Regions from separate parts of the Cetobacterium somerae genome, predicted to be linked through region 2. Evidence: riboswitches for the same ligand, from Rfam matches in the RefSeq annotation. Region 2 holds a riboswitch; each other region holds the start of a gene.
The links. Region 2 has a riboswitch for cobalamin ahead of MKD34_RS11360 (cobyric acid synthase). Riboswitches for the same ligand answer to the same signal wherever they lie in the genome.

Region 1 (8,627 bases), on a different replicon from region 2:
TTCAATAAAGTCCATTGAAAATTAAAAGGATTTATACCAATGGATACTCTTAATTTGTTATAATGATTTTTCTCTACAACCTCAATGTGATTTCCACTGTAAACTAAATTAAATCCATAAACTTCTCCACTGAATTCAGTTGTCTCTTTTCTTTTTAAAGCTATAAATGGATTACTATTTACACTGCTTGTTCCTCTTTTACTATCTATAACAAACTTATTTTGATTTATCTCTGTTATTTCAATATGTCTTTCTCTTGCCCAAGCTCCAGACAAATGAACTATTTGAAAATTTGGTTCTTTAAAATCAATAGAAGCACTTAAAAATCTTTCTAAAACAAGTTTTTCATCAGAGTTATTTTTTATATGAGCATTTCTAGAAATTACATCATAATTCTTAAATATAGTATAACTTAAAGTTAATACTGCTCCAATAGTTTCATCTTTCAAATAAATCTTTAAAGTTTTAGCTTCATCTTTACTTTCAACATAAGTGTTTGGAAGATTTCTTAGATTCACTTTTCCCTCTATAACTTCATATGAATCATATACAAAATTTGTAACTCTACTTCCATTTTCTTGTAAAACTACTATAGCGGGCTCTCTATAATCACCATTTCCATAGCTTGGATACTCTTGTGGCAAGATATCCTTACAAAATCCTCTTCTATGCTCCAAACAATTTGGAGTTACAGGCACTTCTGCTGCAGTCACTTGGATTATATGTTCATAAGAATTCCTAGGTATAAGTTTCTTTCCAAAATATATATGCCCCAAGGTTCCATCTTCTAAAACTTTAAGTATATAACTAATATTATTATTATATAGATGAAACTCTAAATTATTTTTATTTACTAATATGTTCATTTAATCCTACTCCTCCTAAGCTTCTGCTCTTTTTTCTATTTTAGATTTTTGTCTATATTTTCTAATAGATATAACTAATAATGCTGTAATAGTCCATAATAAACCTAAACCTTTTTGTAATCCTTGAAAGTTTAAACTTGCTAATCCAAGTTTTGAAAAAATTATATAAAATGATAACATTACAGCTATTATTATTACTCCAGCTTCATATTGATATTCCCACGGTGTAATTTCTACTACATTTTTATTTACTAAAACATATGGAGTCTCTCTTGGTTTTATTTTTCCAATAACTAACATAATCCCACAACTTATAATAAATAATATTGTTAATTGATGTAAGAAATGTAATTCAGGTTTTATTATAAGTTGTAATACCGCGTACGATGATACGAAAAACACTAATGATACTTTTGCTGCTATTGCAGGAACATATTTTGTCATATAACCGATAAATATAATTGTAAAGATTGGTACATTAAAGAATCCGTTAACAATTTGTAAATATTGAAATAATCCTTGAGGTGCATTCATAATCATGGGAGCTATTAGCATGGAAATTAGTGCAATAATACTACCAAATATTTTTCCTTTTGACACTATTTCAGCATCTGTTTTATTTCTTCCAAAAACTGGTTTATAAACATTTAAACAAAATAATGTGGATGCACTATTTAAAACACTATTATAAGTACTTAAAACTGCTCCAAACATAACTGCTGCAAAGAATCCTACAAAATATTTAGGCATTAAATCTTTTATCAAATGAGAGTAAACTAAATCAGGTGCTGTATAACTTTCTCCATACATATGGAAAGCAATAATACCTGGAACGATTACTATAAGTGGTGTAAAGATTTTTAATAATCCTGCTAACATAACTCCCTTTTGTCCCTCTTTTAAGTTTTTAGCACCCAATGCTCTTTGAATAATTCCTTGATCAGTTCCCCAATAGTAAAGATTAACTAAAAGCATACCTGTAAAAAGAGTTGTAAATGGAACTGGATCAGAACTAGATCCAATAGCATCAAATTTTTCTGGATGAGCTACAACTAAATCTCCTATTCCTTTTAAAACAGAACCACCTCCAATATATTTAAACCCAAAATATGGAACAGATAATCCCCCAATTATAAGTCCAATTCCATTTAGAGTATCTGAAAAGGCAACTGCTTTCAATCCTCCAAAAATAGCGTAAATTGCACCAATAACTCCTATTGCCCAAACTGTTATCCAGATTCCAGTACCATAAGAAACCCCCAAAATTCCTGAGATATCAAAAAGTTGACTCATTACCAAAGCTCCTGCATAAAGTGTAGGTGGTAATCCATTTAAAACATAACTAATTAAAAATAAATATGTTACAAACTTTTTAACTCCTGGATCAAAACGGTCTTCTAAAAATTCGGGAATTGTAGTTAGTCCTCCTTTTAAATATCTTGGAACTAAGAACATAGCAACTAAAACTAAAGTAATTCCAGACCCTACTTCCCATCCCATAACTGACATATTATGTGTATAAGACTGTGCACTCATACCTGCAAAATTTGCTGGACTCAAATTAGTCAACATTAAAGATCCTGCTATAAATCCCGCTGTTAAACTTCTTCCTCCTAAAAAATAACCATCATTAGTATCTAGAGTTTCTCCTTTAGTTTTATAGTAAGTTATAACTGCAACTAAAGCAGTAAAAAAAATAAAAGATAAAAACATTAACATAAAACAACACTCCCCTTTACTTTATTTTAAAAAATTTTAATCTTCGAAATAATCACTCATATTTTCAACTAATTTTGTTTTGGTATATTCAACTGTACTTGTTATTGAATCTGAAATTAAAAACTCTATACTTTTTTTAGCTGTATCTTTTAACATTGGAGAAACCGTTTTTAGTCCCATTGGAACTGTATATTTTAAATTATCAAAACCCCAAATTTCTAACTTTTTATAATCTATTTTCTCTTCGTTTAAAGCTCTAATAACCCCAAAAAGCATATTATCCGAAGCTGAAAAAATCGAATCAAACTCTATTTTATTTTTTAAAACCTTTTTCATATTTTCGTAAGCTTTTTCTTTTGAATAATCAGATTCATATATTAAATTTCTATCTATAGTAATAGATCGATTATTTAATGCGTCTACGTATGCTCGTTCTCTCTCTAAACCTGAAAGTTTTTTCATATCTCCTGAAAAGAATAAAACTTTATTATTGTTTTTATTTAGAATTTTTTCCATAACTGCGGTCGCTCCACCATAATCATCCGTATTCATGTACAGTGTTTGCTTAGCTTTGTGGTTTAATTTTGTATCATAGTCAACTACCACAACTTTGTATTCACTTTCTATCATTTTTTCTAAAAATAAATTATTTTTTAAAAATCCAATAAATATTCCACTACAAACATTCCCATTTTTAAAAAATGTTTCTATTCTTTTTTCATCATTAGAATCCTTAATATAATCAACCAAAATTTGATGATTTTTTAAGAACGCCTCTTTAACAACTGTATCTGTAAAATTCATAAAATATGCAGTATCCATAGCTGTCGTTCTATTTATCATATTTGGTTCATATATAAAAATCCCAATAACTTTATTTTTTTTTCCTGCTAATGTTTGAGCATTTAGATTTGGAATATAATTATACTCATCTATTATTTTTAAAATTTTTTCTCTATTTTTTTTACTTACATTCGGATGATTGTTTAAAACTCTTGAAACAGTACTTCTTGAAACTCCTGCTATTTCAGCAATTTTTATGCTATCTATTTTCAATTAAATTCTCCTTTAAAAATTGGACAGCTGTCCAAAACTTGATTAAAAAAATATTATGTTCGTATTATATATTATTTCTATAAAAATAAAACATTTTTATAGAAATAATTTGAAAAGTTTTTTAACTTAGGTAAAAAAAGGTTTTATTTACAAGCTATATCAATTTTCATATCTTTATAATAATATTCAAAATCATTTTTATTAATAGGTCTTAAAATTTTACATGGATTTCCTACAGCTACAACATTTGAAGGAATATCTTTAGTTACAATACTTCCTGCTCCAATAACTGAATTATCTCCAATAGTAACTCCAGGTAATACAATTACTCCTGCTCCAAGCCAAACGTTATTTCCTATAGTTATTGGAAGATTATACTGAGCTTGTTGTCTTCTTAAATCTGGATGAATAGGATGAGTCCCTGTGCATAAAGTTACATTTGGAGCAAATAAGACATTATCTCCCACATGTATAGGACAATCATCAACTAAAGTTAAACCGAAATTGGCATAAACACTTTTTCCAAAATGAACAAATTTTCCCCCCCAATTAGCATGAAAAGGTGTTTCTATATAACAATTTTCCCCAATTGATCCAAACATCTTTTTAAGTAACTCTTGCTTTTTATTTTGCTCGCTTGGACGAGTGTTATTATAATCAAATAATCTATCTAACTGTTCCATTTGCTCTTTTGCTAAGCTTGCATCATCACAAAAATATAATTTTTTTGTATTCATTCTCACTTTAATCTCTTCAAATTTCATTTTAATTCCCTCCACATTTTTTTAATTTAAATTTTTTAATTTTTTTTGAAAATTTTATATATCAGGATTATACTATAAAATTTTATAAAAAAAAAGAGAGATAAATCTCTCTTTTTGTATTTTTTTCAACTAAAACATTTTTTTTCAAAACTTTTCAAACTATTTTCAACTTTTTTTAAGCTATCTAAAAATACATTTTTTCTATTTATATGATAAATAGCTTGCCTTTTCCATGGATCAACTTCAAATAAATTTTTGCTTAAAGAAGAATAATATTCTTGGCAAAACTTTATATATTCTTTATAAAAAATTTCTAAATTTTTAATTTCTTTATACTTTTTTAAATAAAATAACAATAGCTGTTCTTGAGGTGTCATCTTTACAATATGGCATAAAAATTCCTGCCTTCCTCTCATAGCTGATAAATTTTTTTCTAAAAATTTTGACAAATCTTGATAAGTTTTAAAAGTATGTATAAACTTATCAAATTCCCTAAACTTATTATAATCCCATTTTAAATCTTTACTCATCTTTCTCACTCCCTCGAACGTAGAGAAGAAGACAAAAAATCTATTGGATATATTATCCTTTAGATTTTTTTACACACTTGTCCACTCCTAACAATTTTTGTGTAGTTTTTAGGTAAGTCTCCTGACTTAGAATCACTTTACTCCTATCCTTCCCAGATTTTATTCCAGTGGCTATATAGTTTCATCCTCATTACAGTAGCGGAGGCTGTGTAGGATTTACACCTACTTCCTTGTTATGCCTAAGCACCTAAAAAACTTTTATTTAGTTTTATAATAATTGTATATCGCATTTTGAATTATTTGTCAATTCTTAAAATTAAAAATAACTCTTATATATCAGCTACACTATCTAATATATAAGTTGGATTATAAACACTTTTACTATCCCTTTTAGCTTCTCCTGTTAAAACTAATATTGTGTCACAGCCATTAATATACCCCGAAGCGATATCAGTATATAGTCTATCCCCCACTATTACTACTTCATCTTTTAATAAGTTTAAATTTCTTAGTGCGTAATCAAGCATAGCTTTTTTAGGCTTTCCAAAATATTTAGGAATTTTTTTTGTACATAACTCAATTATATTACAGATAGCTCTACAGTCTGGTAAAAATACTCCATCCTCTACAGGATAAACTAAGTCTTCATTTGCTGCTAAATACTCTACATTTCTATGTAAAAGTTTACAAGCAATCTCTAACTTTTTATAGCTTAATTCAGAATCAAGTGTTACCACAACTATATCAATTTCAGAAAAGTCAAACTCATCATTTTCATCAAGTATTTGAATCTCTAAATCTTTACAATAATTTTTATAATCCTTTGTCCCCACCATAAATATTTTTTTATCTTTACAACTATTTTTTAAATAATCTGCTAATACTCCCCCAGCAGTTATTATCTCTTTCAATTCAGTTTCTATTCCCAGTTTTGTAAATTTTTCGATATAGCTCTTTGGATTTTTAGAGGAATTATTCGTATAAAACCCTATTTTCTTTCCACATTTTCGTAATTCCTCAATTTTTTCTTTAGCTCCTGGTATTAGAACATCCCCTAAAACTATTGTTCCATCTATATCAAATAAGTATCCTTTATAATCTTTCATTTTTGCTCCTCTTTTGTTAAATTACTTTTAGTTGCTTTTTTATTTCTTACCATGGTTATAACTTTTCTTTCTAGTATTTTCATTACTATTAAAGTTATAACAACAATTAAAAAAGCTGCTACAGATAAAAATACAAATCCATATCCAATTGCCAATCCAATTGCTGCTGTTATCCATAAAGTAGCTGCTGTTGTTATTCCTGAAACCTTATCGTTTGAATAAACTATTGCTCCTCCCCCTATAAATCCTACTCCAGTTACAACTTGAGCTGATAGTCTTGTAATATCTAATTTATAACTTTCTATGAGGTTAGGTTGGGAAGATATCAAATTTATTTGCCTTATTAACAGCTCCTCTTGTAAAAGAGCAATTGTTGTAGCTCCTAAACATACCAATATTAAGGTTACAAACCCTGCTGATTTATTTTTTAACTCTCTTTCTAATCCTATACAACCTCCAAATATTGAAGAAACTGTCAATCTAAATAGTATCTCTGTCAATCCTATCCCAGTCATAATTATCCCTCATTTTATATTTATTTATTTTGATTTGCTATAAACTGAACTCCTAAATCTGGAAAATCTGTAAATACCCCTGTAGAATTAGTTTGGTTAAATATGATTTCAAACATCTCATCTATATTATCTACATAGTTTGGTAAAGCATCTTTTCTAATTGTATACGGATGTAATTCTAACCCATTTTTTCCAATATATTCTACTAATGGAGTTACTTTTATATCTCCTTTTTTAGAATTATCTCCATCTACTAGCATGTACCATGCTGGACCTATTCCATCAGCATATTTTGATAATTCTTTCACTCCCTCTGGAGTAAACATCCAATCATAATTATAGTTTATCCACTCACCTTTTTTATTTTTTTCCATAGTTTCATTCCAATCAGTATATGCAACTAACTGAACTAATTTTAAATCCATCCCCATCTCTGGCATAAGTTCATTTTTAACTCTTTTTAACTCATTAAAATCAAAAACTTGGAAATAAATGGGGTCATTCTTACTTGTATAACCATACTTTTTTAGAATTTGTAAAGTTTCTTTAGCTATATCTTTTCCCTCTTGATGATGTAACCAAGGAGCTTTAATTTCTGGATATATTCCAATTCTTTTCCCTGTTGTTTTTTCTAGTCCTTGAATAAACTCTAATTCTTCTTCTAAAGTATGGATTTTAAATGTTGATTTCCATAAAGGGAATCTTCCCTCGTAAACTAATTTTTCCTCACCATTTTCCACTTTAAAATTTTCAGTCATATTTAAACCTTTTATTTCAGCTAACGTAAAATCCATTACATAATATCTACCATCTTTTCTTGCTCTATTTGGATATTGCTTAGCAACATCTGTAAGTTGGTCTAAAAAATGATCATGTATTACAATTACTTTATTATCCTTAGTCATAGCCAAATCTTGTTCTAAATAATCTGCTCCTTGACCAAAAGCTAAAGCCTTTGACTCAAGTGTATGTTCTGGTAAATAACCACTTGCTCCTCTATGTGCTATTATAATTTTTTTATCATTTTGTGAAAAAGTCGCTAAAGATAATCCTACCATACTAAGTGCTAATAATATTTTTACGTTCATCTGACCTCCATGGATTACATTAATAGATTTGGTATATATAGTGCTATCGTCTCCGAATAAGTTAAGATAGCTAAAACTACTAACAATGCTAAAATAAATGGTAATACCTCTTTTACAAACTCATCGAGTTTTACACCAACTATAGTACATGTTGTAAACATCATTGAGCCAAAAGGTGGTGTTATTCCTCCAATCATAATATTAACAATTAATATTACTCCAAACTGAATTGGATCTATTCCAACCTTTAAAGCTGCTGGCACTAAAAGTGGAGCAAGAATTACAAGTGCTGCCCCTCCTTCTAAAAACATTCCAACAAAAAGTAAAAGTAAATTAACTATAAAAAGTAACATGTATCTATTATCTGTAAATCCGACTAATAGATTTGTTATCATTTGAGGAATTCTTTCTAGCGTTAAATAATATCCAAAAACTTTTGCTCCTATTATAAGAAGCATAACAGAACCTGTTCCATAAACCGTATCTTTTAAAATAATAGGCACATGCTCCCATTTTAATTTTTTATATACAAAAACTCCAACTACAAAACAGAATAATACAGCAACTCCACCAGCTTCTGTTGGAGTAAAAAGTCCCATACGCATTCCTAAAATAATTCCAAAAGGAATTAGTAACGCCCATATAGAATCTTTAATCTGAATCAAAATCTCCTTTATTGTAGCTCTTTTATCTCTAGTTGAAGTATATCCTCTTTTCTTAGAAATTATATGCACTACAAACATAAGAGCAACTGTCATCATAATTCCAGGTGTATATCCTGCTAAAAACATTTTAGCTACTGAAACGTTGGCTATTAATGAATAAATTATCAAATTTGTTCCTGGAGGTATTACTGGACTTACCGAAGATGATGCAGCCGTAACAGCAGCTGAAAATGGTTTTGAGAAATTTCTTTTTACCATCTCTGGAACTAAGATTTTAGATTGCATAGCTGCATCAGCATTTGCAGAACCTGAAATTCC
Region 2 (8,627 bases):
AAATGGAAATAAAAATAAAAGAGGTTGGAATTGCAAAAAAAGGTGATAGAATAGAAGAGGTAGTTATAGGACTAGCTCCAGCTTTTAAAAAATATCAACATAAAACAATAACAGATATTCCTCATGATGTAGTTTTAATGGAGTTAATTGCAGGAATAGAAGAAGAAGGATTGATAGCTAGAGTAGTACGTATAAACAGAACATCAGATGTTTGTTTTATAGCAAATGATGCAGCTAAATTAAGTGGATCTGGAATAGGGATAGGAATACAATCTAAAGGAACAACGGTTATACATCAAAAGGATTTACTTCCGTTAAATAATCTAGAATTATTTCCCCAAGCCCCTCTTTTAACACCAGAAATTTTTAGATTGATAGGTAAAAATGCAGCTAAATATGCTAAAGGGGAATCGCCAAATCCAGTACCTGTTATAAGTGACCAAATGGTAAGACCAAAATATCAAGCAAAAGCAGCGTTATTACATATAAAAGAAACAAAACATGTAAAAGAGAACGAGAAACCTGAAGAGTTAGAATATACTTTTGAATAAGGAGATGAAAGATGAACAAAAAAATTAATATCGAATTAGATTATCCTTTAGGAGAGAAGAGAAAAGAGTGGTTAAAAACTCCAACTGGAAAAACGTTAGATGATATCACTTTAGAAAACGTTTTAGATGAAAATGTTAAAGCTCAAGATATTAGAATCTCTTCAGAAACACTTAATCTTCAAGGAGAAGTAGCTGAAACAGCAGGGCAACCAACGATAAAAAGAAATTTTCAAAGAGCCAGTGAATTAGTAAAAATTTCAGACGAAAGAATATTAGAAATTTATAATGCTTTAAGACCAAATAGATCGTCTAAAGAGGAGCTTTTAGCTATAGCTGATGAATTAGAAAATAAATATGGTGCAATTGTAAATGCAAATTTTGTTAGAGAAGCTGCAGAAATTTATGAAAAAAGAGGAAAGTTAAGAAAAGATTAGGAGCAATTTAATTATGAAAATTATTGCGGGTATTGATATAGGAAATGCTACTACTGAAGTAGCTTTAGCCAAAGTTAGTAATTCTAAAGTCGAGTTTTTAGATAGTTCTCTTTATAAAACTACGGGTTTAAAGGGAACTGAAGAAAATATAGAAGGAATAAAAAAAGCAATTTTCTTATTATTAGAAAAATTAGATTTAAAATTAGAAGATTTAAATTTGATTAGAATAAATGAAGCTACACCAGTAATTGGTGATGTTTCAATGGAAACAATAACAGAAACAATAATAACAGAATCCACTATGATTGGGCATAATCCAGATACCCCAGGAGGTTGTGGAATAGGAATAGGTTTAACAATTAATATAGATAACCTAAAAGAACTAAATTTTACTTCGTTAGATGAAGAGTATATTGTTATAGCAGCTAAAGATAAAAATTTTTTAGAAATAGCAAAAATTTTAAATTGTGAAATGAATAGAGGTGTAAAAGTCAAAGGCGCTATTTTACAAAGAGATGATGGAGTTCTTGTAAATAATAGATTATTAATAAAAATTCCGATAGTTGATGAAGTTCAGTTGGTTGAAAAAATACCTTTAGGTGTTAAATGCTGTGTTGAAGTAGCTGAAAAAGGAAAAGTTATTGAGAAAATTTCAAATCCATATGGAATAGCAACAATTTTTAATTTAAATTCAGAAGAAACTAAAAAAGTGGTTCCCTTATCAAAAGCTCTTATAGGAAATAGATCGGGTGTTGTAATAAAAACTCCTCAAGGAGATGTTAAAGAAAAAATTATTCCAGCTGGAAATATCTATATAAAAGGTTGTAAAACGACTGAAGAAGTAGGTATACAAGAGGGCGCTCAAAAAATCATGGATAAAATATCTACTTTAAATGTACAAGATATTTTTGGTGAAGATGGAACAAACGTAGGTGGAATGCTGAGAAATGTAAAAAATACTATGAGTAAATTTACAGGTGAGAGTATACAGGATATAAAAATAAAAGATTTATTAGCAGTTGACACTTTTGTTCCTCAAAGAATAAAAGGTGGCTTAGCTGGAGAGTTTATGCTTGAAAATGCTGTAGGTTTAGCAGTAATGGTAGGAACTGAGAAAAATCAAATGGAAAATTTGGCAAAATTGATAAAGAGTGAATTAGGTATTGAAGTTGAAGTTGGTGGAGTTGAAGCAGATATGGCTATAAAAGGAGCTTTAACTACTCCTGGAACAGGAAAACCATTGGCAATAATTGATATTGGAGCAGGATCTACAGATGCTTGTAGTATTGACAAAATTGGAAGAAAATCTCATACACATTTAGCTGGGGCAGGAAATATGGTAACTTTATTGATTCAAAAAGAACTTGGAATTGAAAATTTTAATTTAGCTGAAGATATAAAAAAATATCCATTAGCAAAAGTAGAGTCTTTCTTTCATATAAGATATGAAGATGGAAGCGTACAATTTTTTAATGATCCATTGTCGCCAAATTTGTATGCAAAAAATGTGTTGGTAAAAAATGGAGAGCTTATTCCAATCGATATTCAAAACACTATGGAGAGAATTAGAGAAATTAGAAGAGAGAGTAAAAAAAGAGTTTTTGTAACAAATTCTAAAAGAGCTTTAAGAAAAATATCGTTAACTAAAAATATTAGAGATTTTGAATTTGTAATAATTGTTGGCGGTTCAGCTCTTGACTTTGAAATACCAGAGATGATAACAGAGGCTCTTTCTAAATATGGTGTGGTTGCTGGTTGTGGAAATATAAGGGGAACAGAAGGACCTAGAAATGCAGTGGCAACAGGATTGGTTTTAGGTGATAGAGAATGCTAAAAAATGGAATAGACATAGTATGTTCAAATATTATAAATGTGATTGATATAGAGGAGATATTTTTTGGAATAGAAGAAGAGGGAGTTCCTTATATTTTAAAGTTTTTAGAAGATGAAAAGATAGATAAAGAGTCTTATGTAAATGGAAGATTTGAGATAGGAATAGGTATTAATTCAGATGGAGAGATACTTTTGAATCAAAAGAAATATACAAAAAAATATATACTAAGAGAAAGTATTGAAAGCTCTAAAAGAAATTTAAGAATTTTTGGTCAAAATGCAGCGAGACTATTAAAAGGATTGCCCTTAAAAAAATTATGATAAAACGAAAGGTGTGAGGTATGCTTCATAAATATAAAAAAGAACTATTAAAAATTCAGGAAGAGATAGTAGATATGACTAAAATGGCTGTAGTAATTGTAGATGATGAAGGCAATTATTTAACGGAAAAAAGTAACTACTCAGAGTTTTGTAAGATTTTTAGAAAAAATAAAGAGCTTAGTTCGTTTTGTGAAAAATGTGATGTAAAAGCTTTAAGTAAAGCATTTTTATCATTAAAACCATATATTTATAGATGCCATGCTGGATTAGTAGATATGATAATCCCTATTATTTATCAAAGTGAATTAATAGGAGCATTTTTAGTTGGTCAAATACTTTTAGAAGATGAAGAAACGTTTGAATTAGAGGATATATTAGTTGAAAATGTAGGAAAAGAGTTTAATATAAAAAAAATTGTTGAAAATTATGGCTTTCTAAAAAAAGTGAAATATAATGAACTCCAGAGTATTGCAAGTATTTTACATTATACATCAGTTTATATAAGTGACTGTATTAAAAGTAAGAAATGGTATAATCATATTATTGAAAATAATATAAAAGAGGAGAGAGTAGAATATAGCCATTCTCAAATCTCTTCAGCAGTAACTTATATAAATGAAAATATTAAAGAAAATATTCATTTAGAAGATGTAGCAGGATTATGTAATTTAAGTATTTCTCAATTTAGTAGAGTTTTTAAACGAGAAACAGGAAAAACTTTTAAAGAATATATTCTTATAAAAAAAATTGAGAAGGCTAAACATTTTTTAGAGATTACGAGTAAGTCTTTATCAGAAATATCAAATGAAATAGGAATTGAAGATAGTAGCTATTTTACAAAAGTTTTTAAAAAATATGAAAGAATTTGTCCTAAAGAATATAGAGATCTTTTTCAAAAATAATAAAAAATGCAGCTATAATTGAGCTGCATTTTTTGATACTTTTATTTATTTATTTATTTATAATACAGAAAGATTCGTATTCTTTAGTAAGTATATTTTTAACTTTTTCTCTCATAATAGAAAGTTTTTCATCAGGTATCGAAGGAGAGATTATTTTGATAGCTTTAACGTATCTTTCTAAAATTTCTTCTATTTTTTGATTAACAACTTCTTTGTTGTTTGCTAAATTTTCAGGAGTCATATTAGATAAGAAGCTTGTTAAAGATTTGTATGAAGTATCAGTTGTAGATTTTATTAGAGTTTTTGTAGACTCTATTTTCTCAGCTGTTATATTTGAACTAATAGTTTTCATATCTTGTTCAAGTTGTTCTAAAGATTTTTCAATCATATTTAAAACAGAAATATAAGCTTGGTTATCTCTATTATTAACAGTAGTCTCTACCTTATTAATAGATTCTTTTAATCCATTTAAAATTTTAGTTTCTGAATCTGTAAACTTTGCATTTCCAGAAATAATTTTATCAAATAAAGATTGTGCAGAATCTACATCAGTTTTAAGAATATTTATAAATCCAACTTCAAAATCTTTAAAGTGTTGTGGAGGAATTTTATTTTTAATTTCTTCAAGGATGCCTTCAACTTCTTTAACAATAGATGAAAGAAGAGTATTTAGTTGGTTTTCAATTTCAACAATTTTATTAGAATCTATGTCTTTTAATATTTGAGGAACAATAAAATTTATATTATCTAATTGCAATTTAGTAACTGTATTTATATCTTTTAAATTTTCGGCATTATTTTTTTTAGTGATACCTTTTAAAATAAATATGTGCTCTTTAATAAATTGAATTACTTTATCATTAATTAAAGATAAATCTTCAGTAGGAATGATATTTACTAAATTTGTAAATATTTTACTAACTTGATCAGATGTATTCATGCCTAAAGTTTTTAATTTTTTTTGGATATCTAGGTAAGAGTCTTCTCCTAAATCATTTTTTAATGGTTCAATCAAAGAATTGAAAGCAGTGATATTACCTTGATAAAAATTTAAAACTTCAGCTTCGACAGTTTTTTCTTCGCTTTCAAAAGTGCTATAACTTTTTTCACACTCTTCTATGAAGTTTGATAAACTTTTTCTAAAAAAGTATTTTAATTCAAAAGATGTTATAGGGTGAAAGCTATGTTTACTTTCTAATAAAGTTGTTTCAAGATGTATATTACATTTTTTATCATTTATCTCAGTAAGATGTAAATTTGTTTCGATTTTAAATTTATCACCTTCTGTTAATATAAAATCTAATCCTTTATTTGTTTGAGGTTTTTTTAAATATAATTTATGTGTTGTATTTCCAAACGTTACATCTAAAAGGAATGCTTCATCATTGACAGCAGCATTAACTTTTGTATTTAAAATATCTTTTACTTTAAGATCTTCGTAAGACTTATTTGAATTTTTTGCTCCAACTAGCCATTTTTTAAGATTTTTAGGATTTAATGCAAAAATCTCTGCAAACATAGGAGGAACATTAATAATTTTGTCCTCTATAATAAGAGGTTGTTTATTTGTTTTAACATCGTTCATATTTAATCACTCCCTTATAAAAAATTAATATGTCACATTTAATCTACGAATAAAATTTAATTTTCTTTTTTATTATTATAGTTTTATCAAAAATATTTTGTTTGGATTTATTTCTATAAAATACTATGCATATGTAGTTTAATTTTTAAACATAAACTTTTAAAAAGGGTTGACTTGTGCATAATCATTATGTATAATTATGATAAATATGTATATTATTTATGGTTCAATAATTTGATTAAAAGGAAAGTTGAGTGAAAATCTCACACGGTCCCGCCACTGTAAGGAGGACGAAATTAGACTAAGCCACTGTAGTTTTTATGGGAAGGCCTAAGAGTAGGATGAATCTGAGTCAGGATATCTGCCATGAATATAAAAGAAAATATAAAGTCTGCGGTGAACAGATTTGTATTTAGAACTGTCAATTTCAATTCTAATTAGCAATATTCTATTCATTTTCGCATTTTTTATATTTCCGCTAAACTTCACAATTTAGGAGAAATGATATTATGAAACATAAGAACATAATGGTTGTTGGGACGTCTTCAGGAGCAGGGAAGAGTATAACAGTTACAGGCTTATGTAGAGCATTTTTTAAAGATGGATACACAGTTTCACCTTTTAAATCTCAAAATATGGCACTGAACTCTTATATAACAAAAGATGGACATGAGATGGGACGAGCACAAGCTCTTCAGGCGATGGCATGTGAGATAGAAGCTCACTATACAATGAATCCTATTTTATTAAAACCCACAGGGGATAGAAGGATTCAAGTGATTGTCAATGGAAAATCTATTGGAAATATGGGAGGACTTGAATACGGAGACTATAAATCAAAGTTAAAAAAAGATATAATTCAAGCTTATAATACGATTAAAGATGAAAATCAAATATGTGTTATAGAGGGAGCAGGAAGCCCTGTAGAATTAAATATAAAGCAAGACGATATAGTAAACATGGGATTAGCTGAAATGGTTGATGCTCCTGTTATTTTAGTTGCAGATATTGATAGAGGTGGAGTTTTTGCATCAATTTATGGAACGATATCTCTTATGGAACCAGAAGAGAGAGCTAGAGTAAAAGGTGTAATTATAAATAAGTTTAGAGGAAATGTTGATATATTAAAACCAGGATTAGAAAAAATAGAGGAACTGACAGGAGTTCCAATTTTAGGAGTTATGCCATACTTTGAACTAGACATAGAGGATGAGGATGGGGTAACAGAAAAATTTAATAAAATTAAATCAAAAACGGCAGATATAACAGTTTCGGTTATAAAATTAAAACATATATCGAATTTTACAGACATTGATGCTTTACTAGCAAATAAGGATGTAAATGTTAATTATGTAACATCATTTCATGAATTAGGAAATGAAGACCTGATAATTATACCTGGATCTAAAAATACAATAGATGATTTAAAAGATATAAAAGAGAAAGGAATTGCACAAGAGATTATAAAAATTTCTAGAAAAGGAACTCCTATTATTGGGATATGTGGAGGATTTCAAATTTTAGGGGAAAAAGTGTTAGATCCATATGGAATAGAGGGAGATATAAAAGAACTTCCAGGACTAGGACTTTTAGACATAGAAACTACAATGGAAAAAGAGAAGGTAACAACACAGTATACAGGATTATTAAAAGGAGAAACAGGGTTATTAAAAGGATTAGGAGATATTCAAGTTAAAGGTTATGAGATTCACCAAGGAGTAACAGAGGGGAAAGAAAAATCTATAACTTTAGATAATCGATTAGTAGCCACAGTAAAAGATAATATTTTTGGAACATATTTACATGGAATTTTTGATAATAGAGAGTTTACTGATTTTATTTTAAACAATATAAGAGAGAAGAAAGGATTGGAAAAGAAAAATAGCACAATGACATTTGATGAATATAGACTTCAAGAGTTAGATAAGTTAGAAAAAATATTCAGAGAAAATGTGGATATGGAAGCTATTTATAAGATTTTGGAGGAGAACTAATGAGCATCATTTTAAAAATATGGATAGCTTATTTGTTAGATTTAATTTTAGGGGATCCATATTGGTTTCCACATCCAGTTAGATTTATAGGAAAATATATAACGTTTATTGAAAATAAGATTTATTCATTAAAAAATAAAAAAGTATGGGGAGGAGTATTAGCTTTTATAGTAATACTTTCAACAGTAGTGTTGTCATATTATATAGCTAGAATATCTGAATTTTTAGAAATTTTCTTTCTATACACAACTTTGGCAACGAAAAGTTTAGGTGCTGAAGGGATTAAAGTTTATAAAATTTTAAAAAGTGGAGATTTACAAAAAGCACAAAAAGAGCTTTCTTATTTAGTTAGTAGAGATACAGGTGAGATGGATGAAGTACAAGTTGTAAGAAGTACAATGGAGACTATAGCCGAAAATAGTGTTGATGGAATTATAGCACCTATGTTTTATGCATTTTTAGGAAGCTTTATATTAATTGATGGAGTTTCAATGGCATTGCCTTTAGCAATGGGATATAAAGCAGTAAATACTCTTGATTCAATGGTTGGATATAAAAATGATAAATATATAGATTTTGGGATGGTTTCAGCAAAAGTAGATGATTTCTTTAATTTTATTCCAGCGAGATTATCTGGTCTAATAATAATTCCAATTGCAACATTTTTATTAGGAATGGGAATAAAAAAGCCATTAAAAATATTTTTTAGAGATAGAAAAAATCATTCAAGTCCAAATTCAGGGCATCCAGAGGCAGTTTTTGCAGGAGCTATAGGGGTTCAATTTGGTGGTAAAACAAAATATTTTGGAAAATATTTTGAAAAACCTACAATAGGAGATAAATTAAAAGAGTTTCAATGTGAAGATATAAAAAAATGTTATAAGATAATGTTTATGACATCTTTTGTAGGAATAGTTTTGTTTACAGCATTTATTAAACTAGTATAAGATAATAGGAAGTGAAGTAATATGGATTTACATGGTGGAAATATATATAAACTAAAAAGA
Region 3 (8,627 bases), on a different replicon from region 2:
CCTTAAAAAAATTTCCTTATGAGTGTAAATAGAGTGTACCATAAGGTTTAAAAGTTCTTTAGTTTCAGCTTGAAATACTTTTGTTTCTTTTTTCATTGTATCCTCCTTAAAAATAGCACTCCACATATAAAGTGGCTAATAAAATATATATCATAAATTTAGAAAAAATGTCAAGAGTTTATAAAGAAAAACTTGTATTTTATAGTTGTTTAGTATATAATCTTTATGTAATTAGTAAAGAATATAAAAAGGTTGGTAAATGAATGATTTTTCAAAGAACAGAGTTGTTGATAGGTACAGAAAACTTAGATAAGCTAAACAGTTCCCATGTACTTGTATTTGGAGTGGGAGGAGTAGGTGGATTTGTAGTAGAAGCTTTAGTTAGAGCTGGTGTTGGTGAGTTAACAGTTGTTGATTTTGACACAGTTGATATAACAAATCTTAATAGACAAATAATTGCTACTCAAGATACTGTTGGTAGAGATAAGGTTGAGATTATAAAAGAAAGAGCTTTATCAATAAATCCAAATATAAAGATAAATGCCTATAAAGAAAAATTTTTTAAAGATAAAAGAGAAATATTCTTTTCAGAAAATAAAAAATATACTTATATTGTTGATGCGATAGATATAGTTACAGCAAAATTAGATTTAATAACTATAGCAAAGGAATTAAAAATTCCAATTATATCCTCAATGGGAACAGGAAATAAAATAAATCCAACAATGCTAGAGGTTGCAGATATATCAAAAACATCTGTTTGCCCATTAGCAAAAGTTATGAGAGTAGAGTTAAAAAAGAGAAGAATTCAAAAGGTAAAGGTATTATTTTCAAAAGAACTACCAATGAAACCGAAGAATCTAGAGAATAATAGAGAGAAGCAAAATAACGTAGGAAGTATATCTTTTGTACCATCTGTAGCAGGTCTTATAATTGCAAGTGAGGTTATAAAAGATATAACTGGTCTGAAAAATTTAGGAGGAAATTAATTATGAAAAAAATAGGGATTTTTTATGGAACAACATCAGGAATAACAGCTGGAATAGTTGATGAAATAGAGTTTTACTTAAGAGGAGAGGAATACGAAGTTTTTGATGTAGCAAATGGAATTAATGAGATGGAGAATATTGAAAATCTAATTTTAGTTTCACCAACGTATGGAGTTGGAGAGTTACAAAAAGATTGGGAAAATGTATATGACAAATTAAAGGATTTAGATTTTACTAATAAAGTAGTAGGAATAGTAGGTGTAGGAAATCAATTTGCATTTGGTGAGTCGTACGTTGGAGCAATGAGAAAATTATATGATGCAGTTATAGCTAAAGGTGCTAAGGTAATAGGATTTACTTCAACAGAAGGATATAGCTATGAAGAAACTGAATCAGTTGTAGACGATAAATTTATTGGTCTTGCTTTAGATGAAAGTAATCAAGATAATGAAACACCGGATAGAATTAAAGCTTGGATAGAAGAGATTAAACCTCTATTTAATTAAGGAAAAGTTATGAAGAAATATCAAACATTAAATCAAATTGAAGTAAAAGAATTACTAGTACAGAAGAATACGGTACTTTTAGATGTACGAACAGAAGATGAATACTGGGAAGTATCGGTAAAAGATAGTTTAAATATTCCACTTCATGAATTAGAAGAAAGAGTTGTTGAACTGGATAAGAATAAGACATATATAACTTTTTGTAGAAGTGGAGTTCGTTCTAAAACAGCAGCTTTAATTTTATTAGAAGAGGGATTCACAAAAGTTTTTAATTCTCAAGAGGGAATATTAACTTGGAAATAAAATTTGACAAAATTATTTTCATATGTTACTATAATGAAAATAAAAAATTAAAGGAGAGTTCTAATGAGAAAAGATCAAGTTATTTCAAATAATGTAAATAGACAACCCATCCCCCCTAGATAGGGATTTGTGTTTTAAGCATTAGTTTATGTTTAGATACAGATCCATTTTGTGTTACGATTTTGGATCTGTATCTAAGGGGAAATAACTTTTAATAAAAGATTATTTTTTAATAGGATTCTTTTGTTGAGGGTCACTTAGGTACAAAACTGTACTTGAGTGACCCTCTTTTATTTTTATTAAAAATTTGGGAGGAGTATAAAATGATAGGAGTAGAAACGTTTATTACATTTGGAGCATATTTATTATTTTTAATAGGAGTAGGAGTTTATTTTTATGGAAAAACCTCCAGTTCTGAGGACTATTTAATAGGTGGAAGAGGAGTAGGGAGTTGGGTAACTGCGCTATCAGCACAAGCTAGTGATATGAGTGGATGGTTATTAATGGGATTACCAGGAGCAGTATATCTTTCAGGATTTGGACAAATTTGGGTTGTAATAGGTTTAACAGCGGGAACATATTTAAATTGGAAATTTATAGCACCAAAACTTAGAGTTGAAACTGAAATAGAAGACACCTTAACTTTACCAACATTTTTAGAAAAGAAATTAAAAGATGATAAAGGAACAATAAGAAAGGTTCTAGCTTTAGGAACACTATTTTTCTTTACAATTTATTCATCATCTGGTTTGGTTGCAGCAGGAAAATTATTTGAATCAATACTTGGAATAGATTATAAAGTTGCCGTAGTAATAGGTGCAGTAACAATAGTTGTGTATACGTTTATGGGAGGGTATTTAGCTTCTTGTTGGACAGATTTTTTTCAAGGTGGGTTGATGTTTTTAGCTATAATAGCTGTTCCATTAGCAGCATATTATAAAATTGGAGATATTGAGACAGTTAGACAAGGAATTGAATTAAAAGGTATTTCATTAGATATATTTAAACAAAATGGAGAAAGTATAGGAATATTAGGAATATTATCTTCTTTAGCTTGGGGTCTAGGATATTTTGGACAACCTCATATTTTAGTTAGATTTATGAGTATAAGTGATGTAAAAGAATTAAAAAAATCTAGAAGAATAGCTATGATATGGGTAATTATCTCTTTAATTGGAGCAATAGCAATTGGACTTTTAGGAATACCACTTTTTAAAAATGTTGCAGAGTTAGGAGGAGATGCAGAAAAAATATTTATCTATATGATAAAAGAGTTGTTTAATCCTTGGGTAGCAGGAATTTTATTAGCTGCAATATTATCAGCAATAATGTCAACGATAGATTCGCAATTATTAGTTTCATCAACTACTTTAACAGAAGATTTTTATAAATATATGAAAAAAGATGTTTCTGATAAAGAGATTATGTGGGTTGGAAGATTGTGTGTTGTTGTAATAGCTTTACTAGCCTTAGTATTTGCATTAAATCAAAATGCTAAAGTACTATCATTGGTAGCTTATGCCTGGGGAGGTTTTGGGACAATATTTGGACCAGCAATAATATCAGTACTTTATTTTAAAAATGTAAATAGTAAAAGTGTTTTATCAGGAATTTTAGTTGGAATGTTTGTATTTTTAATGTGGAAAGTTTTAGGATTAGATAGTTATATGTATGAGTTATTACCAGGATTTTTCAGTAATTTAATAACAGTTTACATAGTGGAGAAAGTAGTTTTTAAAAATGTAGTTGAAGCTTAAAAAAAGGTGCAAAGTTATTTTGCACCTTTTTCTAAATTAAGTAAATGGGATTTTATAGATAATCCATAGGCATATCCAGTAAGTTTACCATTAGAACCAATTACTCTATGGCAAGGAATAACTATAGGAATGGGATTTTTATTGTTTGCTAATCCAACAGCTCTACATGCCTTGGGATTGCCAATAGCAATTGCAATATCCTTATAAGTTTTAACTTCTCCATAAGGAATATTAAGTAATGCTTTCCAAACAGATTTTTGAAACTCTGTTCCAATAGGATTTATTTTAAATGTAAATTTTTTTCTCTTGCCTTTTAGAAATTCATCAATCTCTTTAAAGGACTCTTCTAAAAGTTTTGTAAGTTTAAAAGTTCTGTTTGAAGTAGGTTTGTTAAGGTCAATTTTAACAATTTCATTATTTAATTCTTCAATTTTAAGTAAGCCAAATGGAGTGTCAAAAATATAAAAATAACCTGGGATAATATTTTTCATAAACTCTCCTTAAAAAATTTTATCTAAATTGTACTTAAAAAATATAAATAAATCAAGGTTAATTTAAAATATATTTTGTTCGCTTATTGTTTAAAACTTTTAAAAATGAAGTGATTATAGTATAATAAGATGTTATGGTTTTTATAAATTAAAAGGGAATTAAGTGAAAAGCTTAAACGGTCACGCCACTGTAAAATGGACAAAAATAGATAAGCCACTGGGAAACTGGGAAGGACTATTGGAGGAGGAAGTTGAGTCAGGATACCTGCCATAAAAATAAACTGCGAGTGACAGAATGGGAGGATTAAATTAAATGAAAAAAAGATTTTATATTGCAGGATTAATTCTTGTATCTAGTTTAGCAACGGGACAAGACAAAGTTGTGAAGTTAGAAGAAAGTGTTATAACAAGTGAAAATACAGAGACAACAATAGCAGATATACCAAAAAATATAACTGTATTGACAGGAGAAGAGATAACACAAAGGGGAGCAAAAACAGTAGCAGAAGCTTTAAAATTAGTATCAAGTGTTATTGTAAAAGAGATGGGTGGAGCTGATGCAGCTTTTGATATAAGAGGTCAAGGGCCTACAGCAAAATCAAATGTTATAGTATTAGTTGATGGAGCACCAATTAACTCAATTGATTTATCAGGGTATCAGACAAGTAACATTCCAGTAGATAATATTGAAAGAATTGAAGTAATACCTTCTGGAGGCTCAGTTTTATACGGAGATGGAGCAGTTGGAGGGACAATAAATATAGTAACAAAAGCACCTGAAAATAAAAAAAATTATGGAAGTTTAAATAGTGAGATAGGATCTTATGGATTAAAAAAACAACAAATTACATATGGAACTAAAATAGGAGAAAAGCTTTTAGTTGAAGTAGATTATTTAAAAAGAGAAAAAGATGGTTATAGAGATTATTCTAAAGATAATTTAGAAAGTTTTGGATTTAGAAGTAGATATAAACTTAATGATGGAGAGTTAAAATTTAAATATAATTATTCTAAAAATGAATTTAAAGCTCCTGGATGGTTATTTGGAAGTGAAGTTAGTGATGATAGAACGCAGTCGAATTCAAAAAGATGGAGGGTTGATGGGAAAACCGAGAAGAATAATTTTATGGGAGACTATTTGTATAATATAAACTCCGATTTAGAATTTAAATTGTTAGGAAGATATGCTCATGAGAATTACTCTTCAAACGGAAGTAATTATAAAACAGAGATAAAATATTTAAAACCCCAATTAAGATACTCATATTTAAATGAGAATTATATTGTATTTGGTGGAGATGTTTATGCTGGTGAAACAAAGAGTTACTCTTCGTATGGAGATTCTAAAGCAGAAAAAAATTCTTTAGGTGGATTTATAGTAAATAGTTATACAATTGACAATTTTAGATTTACTCAAGGATATAGAAGACAAAATATTGAATATAAAGGAAAAAATAAAAATTTTTCAGAGAAAAAGTTTAAAGAGGACGCTATAGAATTAACAGGAAGTTATTTATATTCAGATTCAGGGTCTACGTATATAAGTTATACAAAAGGATTTAGAGCACCTAATACAGATGAAATAAATGTTTGGGATGGAGAGTTTAATACTCAAAAAACAGAAACTTATGAAATTGGAGCAAAGGATTTTGTAGGTAACACGTATATTTCAACATCAGTATTTTATATAGAAACAGAAAATGAAATTTTCTATGGAGTAAATAAAAACGATGAGGTTAATAAAAATAGAAATTTAGATGGAACAAGTAAGAGAAAAGGTATAGAGTTTTCTATGGAGCATTATTTTGATAAATTGACAATATCAGAATCAATAACTTATATGAAAACAGAGTTTAAAGAGAGAAAAGATATTCCAGGTGTTCCAAATATAAAGGGAGTTCTAAATTTTAATTATAAATTTAATGAAAAACTAAGCTTCAATAATTCTTGGGAGTATTATGGAAAAGCTTATGATAACGATGATGAAGCTAATGAAAGAGAAAAAACAGATAGTTATATATTGAGTGGATTAACTTTTATATATGATTTCAAAGATGGATTAGTTATAAATGCAGGAATTAATAATCTATTTAATGAAAAATATTATGATTATGTAGGATATAAAAAACCAAGTGAGCAAGACCCTACATTTGGAAAGACATATTACCCTGCACCAGAAAGAAATTATTATATTGGATTTAAATATAGTTTTTAATAAAAAATGCTCTTTTCAAGATATGAGAAGAGCATTTTTTACATATGTGTTATAATTGAAATATATTTTTATAGAAGAGGTGGGCGAGTGTTAAAAAAGATATTTATGTTAAATATAGTTGTATTTTCAATAGGATATTCAAGAATATTAGTAGATGGAATTGGTCGTAAAGTTGAAATTCCTGAAAAAGTAGAAAGAATAATTTCAACAGTTCCATCAAATACAGAGATAATAGTAGATATGGGATTAGTTAATATTTTAGCTGGAGTAGATATATATTCTGAAAAAATATCTAAAGAATTAGAAGGCAAAGGAATTTTAAATACAGATAGATTAAATGAAGAAAAAATAATGGAATTGATGCCGGATTTAGTTATAACATCCCAACATAATCTCTCTAAAGGAAAAGAGAGTTTAAATATTTTTGATGAGGTTGGAATTCCAGTTTATGTAATGAAAACCCCAAATTCATTAGAAGAAGTTAAAAATTCTATAGATGAAATTGGAAATCTTTTAAATGAGAAAAAAAAGAGTGATAATTTAAAAGATAGTTATGTTCAAGAGTTAGAAAAATTAAGATTACAAAATAAAAAGCAAAAGCGAGTATATTTTGAAATTTTAAATAATCCTATATATACAACAGGAGGAAAAACATTTTTGAATGATGTTATAAAAAATGCCGGTGGAAAAAATATATTTGAAAATCAAGAGGGATGGATTTCACCAACTTTAGAATCTATTATTGAAGAAAATCCTGAATTTATATTTGTAGGTGAGGATAGAAAAGAGGTTGTAGAGGACATAAAGACTAGACCAGAATGGCAAGAGATTGATGCTGTAAAAACTGGAAAAGTATATTTTATAGACGAAGGGATTAATAGACCATCAACAAGAGTTTTAAAATCTTTAAAACAGATGAAGGAAGTGCTTTCAAATGATAAGTTTTAGTTTTATTCCTAAAAATGGAGAGGAAGAAAAATTTTTAAAAGTATATAAAAAATTAAAAAACGAAGGTATAACAGGTATAGAAACAATAATCGGGGATCATTTACCTTTGGAAAGTTATGGAAAGTATCCTGTAAAAGGAGTACATCTATTATATTATCCTACTTGGTTAGAATTTTGGAGAGAGGATATGGAAAAGGTAAAAGAAGATTTTTATGATGATGAAGGGATATTAAATTATTATCGTTCTTTTAATAAAGAGATTTTGTTAGAAACTTTTAAAAAACAATTTGAAGATGCTAAAAAAATTAAAGCAAAGTATTTAGTTTTTCATGTTTCACACGTAAGACCTAAAGATATATTTACATGTAACTTTGATTATACATCTATAGAGGTATTAGATGAAACTTTGAAAATTGTGAATGAAGTTTTTAAAGGAGATGGACCTTTACTACTTTTTGAAAATTTACCATGGCCAGGATTAACTTTAAAAGACTACGAATTAACAAAATATTTTTTTGAAAGAGTAAAGTATGAAAAAAAAGGGTTTTTATTAGATTTCTCTCATATAATATGCACAGAAAAAAATATAAAGAGTTTTAAAGAAGCAGATCGATATATTTTGAATAAAATAAAAGAATTAAAAGAACTAAATAAATTTATATATGGTGTTCATATAAATGGAATAGAATTTAAAAATTATTTTGAAAGAGATTTTTCTAACGAAATAAAAGAATGGTCAAGTGAAGATAGAAATGGAAAATTTAAAATTGAGTGGGAACACATGAAAAATCTTGATCCACATAAGATTTATAGAGGGAATTTAAAATCACTATTAAATGAATTACCCAATTTAAAATATATAAATTTAGAGTTAAATTTTCAGTCCTTAGATTATTTAGAAGAGGTCGTTAGAGAACAATTAAATTATATAAAATAAATTCTTAAAAGATAAAAAATATGATATACTTTATATTATAGAATGTTAAGATTTTCGCGGGAGGACAGATGACACAAGGAAATTTAGATATAGATAAAAATATAGATGAAAAAGCAATAAAAGAGAATGAGAATATAAAAGAAGAGACTCAAGAAGAAGTAGTATCAGATCCTAATAAGTTATATAATATATTAGGAGTAATGTTTGAAACAACAAAAAAAAGATACAGCTTTGAAATTGTAGATGAAGTAGAGTATAAAAAAGGAGATAAAGTAATAGTAGATACTATTAGAGGTAAGGAAATAGGGGTTGTTTATGGTGGACCAATGCAACTTCCTGAAAGAGTGCTGGTATTACCACTTAAACCTGTAATAAAAAAAGCTAGTGAAGAAGAGATTCAAAAGTATGAAGTTCTTCGTCAAGAAGCTAGAGAAGCGTTTAAAGTTTGTAAAGAAAGAATTACTCATCATAAATTACCTAT

Region 1: it holds a riboswitch for cobalamin, as region 2 does, so the genes downstream of both, MKD34_RS13045 (hypothetical protein) here and MKD34_RS11360 (cobyric acid synthase) in region 2, are expected to answer to the same signal.
Region 3: it holds a riboswitch for cobalamin, as region 2 does, so the genes downstream of both, MKD34_RS02330 (TonB-dependent receptor) here and MKD34_RS11360 (cobyric acid synthase) in region 2, are expected to answer to the same signal.

What each region holds. Positions count from the first base shown of each region.
Region 1 is NZ_CP092521.1:135,959-144,585, reverse strand. It holds gene MKD34_RS13065 (alpha-galactosidase) at 1-866, opposite strand, end outside; gene MKD34_RS13060 (solute:sodium symporter family transporter) at 882-2,585, opposite strand; gene MKD34_RS13055 (LacI family DNA-binding transcriptional regulator) at 2,622-3,641, opposite strand; gene MKD34_RS13050 (sugar O-acetyltransferase) at 3,785-4,405, opposite strand; gene MKD34_RS13045 (hypothetical protein) at 4,531-4,935, opposite strand; cobalamin riboswitch at 5,030-5,201, opposite strand; gene MKD34_RS13040 (HAD-IIA family hydrolase) at 5,265-6,041, opposite strand; gene MKD34_RS13035 (MgtC/SapB family protein) at 6,038-6,556, opposite strand; gene glpQ (glycerophosphodiester phosphodiesterase) at 6,577-7,614, opposite strand; gene MKD34_RS13025 (TRAP transporter large permease) at 7,659-8,627, opposite strand, start outside.
Region 2 is NZ_CP092520.1:508,171-516,797, reverse strand. It holds gene MKD34_RS11390 (propanediol/glycerol family dehydratase medium subunit) at 3-551, shown strand; gene MKD34_RS11385 (diol dehydratase small subunit) at 563-985, shown strand; gene MKD34_RS11380 (diol dehydratase reactivase subunit alpha) at 999-2,819, shown strand; gene MKD34_RS11375 (glycerol dehydratase reactivase beta/small subunit family protein) at 2,813-3,139, shown strand; gene MKD34_RS11370 (PocR ligand-binding domain-containing protein) at 3,160-4,041, shown strand; gene MKD34_RS11365 (hypothetical protein) at 4,091-5,626, opposite strand; cobalamin riboswitch at 5,832-6,009, shown strand; gene MKD34_RS11360 (cobyric acid synthase) at 6,136-7,620, shown strand; gene cbiB (adenosylcobinamide-phosphate synthase CbiB) at 7,620-8,567, shown strand; gene cobD (threonine-phosphate decarboxylase CobD) at 8,589-8,627, shown strand, end outside.
Region 3 is NZ_CP092519.1:518,989-527,615, forward strand. It holds gene htpG (molecular chaperone HtpG) at 1-96, opposite strand, end outside; gene MKD34_RS02305 (tRNA threonylcarbamoyladenosine dehydratase) at 264-989, shown strand; gene MKD34_RS02310 (flavodoxin) at 992-1,495, shown strand; gene MKD34_RS02315 (rhodanese-like domain-containing protein) at 1,505-1,798, shown strand; gene putP (sodium/proline symporter PutP) at 2,122-3,555, shown strand; gene MKD34_RS02325 (methylated-DNA--[protein]-cysteine S-methyltransferase) at 3,570-4,046, opposite strand; cobalamin riboswitch at 4,165-4,333, shown strand; gene MKD34_RS02330 (TonB-dependent receptor) at 4,360-6,261, shown strand; gene MKD34_RS02335 (ABC transporter substrate-binding protein) at 6,349-7,209, shown strand; gene MKD34_RS02340 (apurinic/apyrimidinic endonuclease family protein) at 7,196-8,146, shown strand; gene MKD34_RS02345 (PSP1 domain-containing protein) at 8,215-8,627, shown strand, end outside.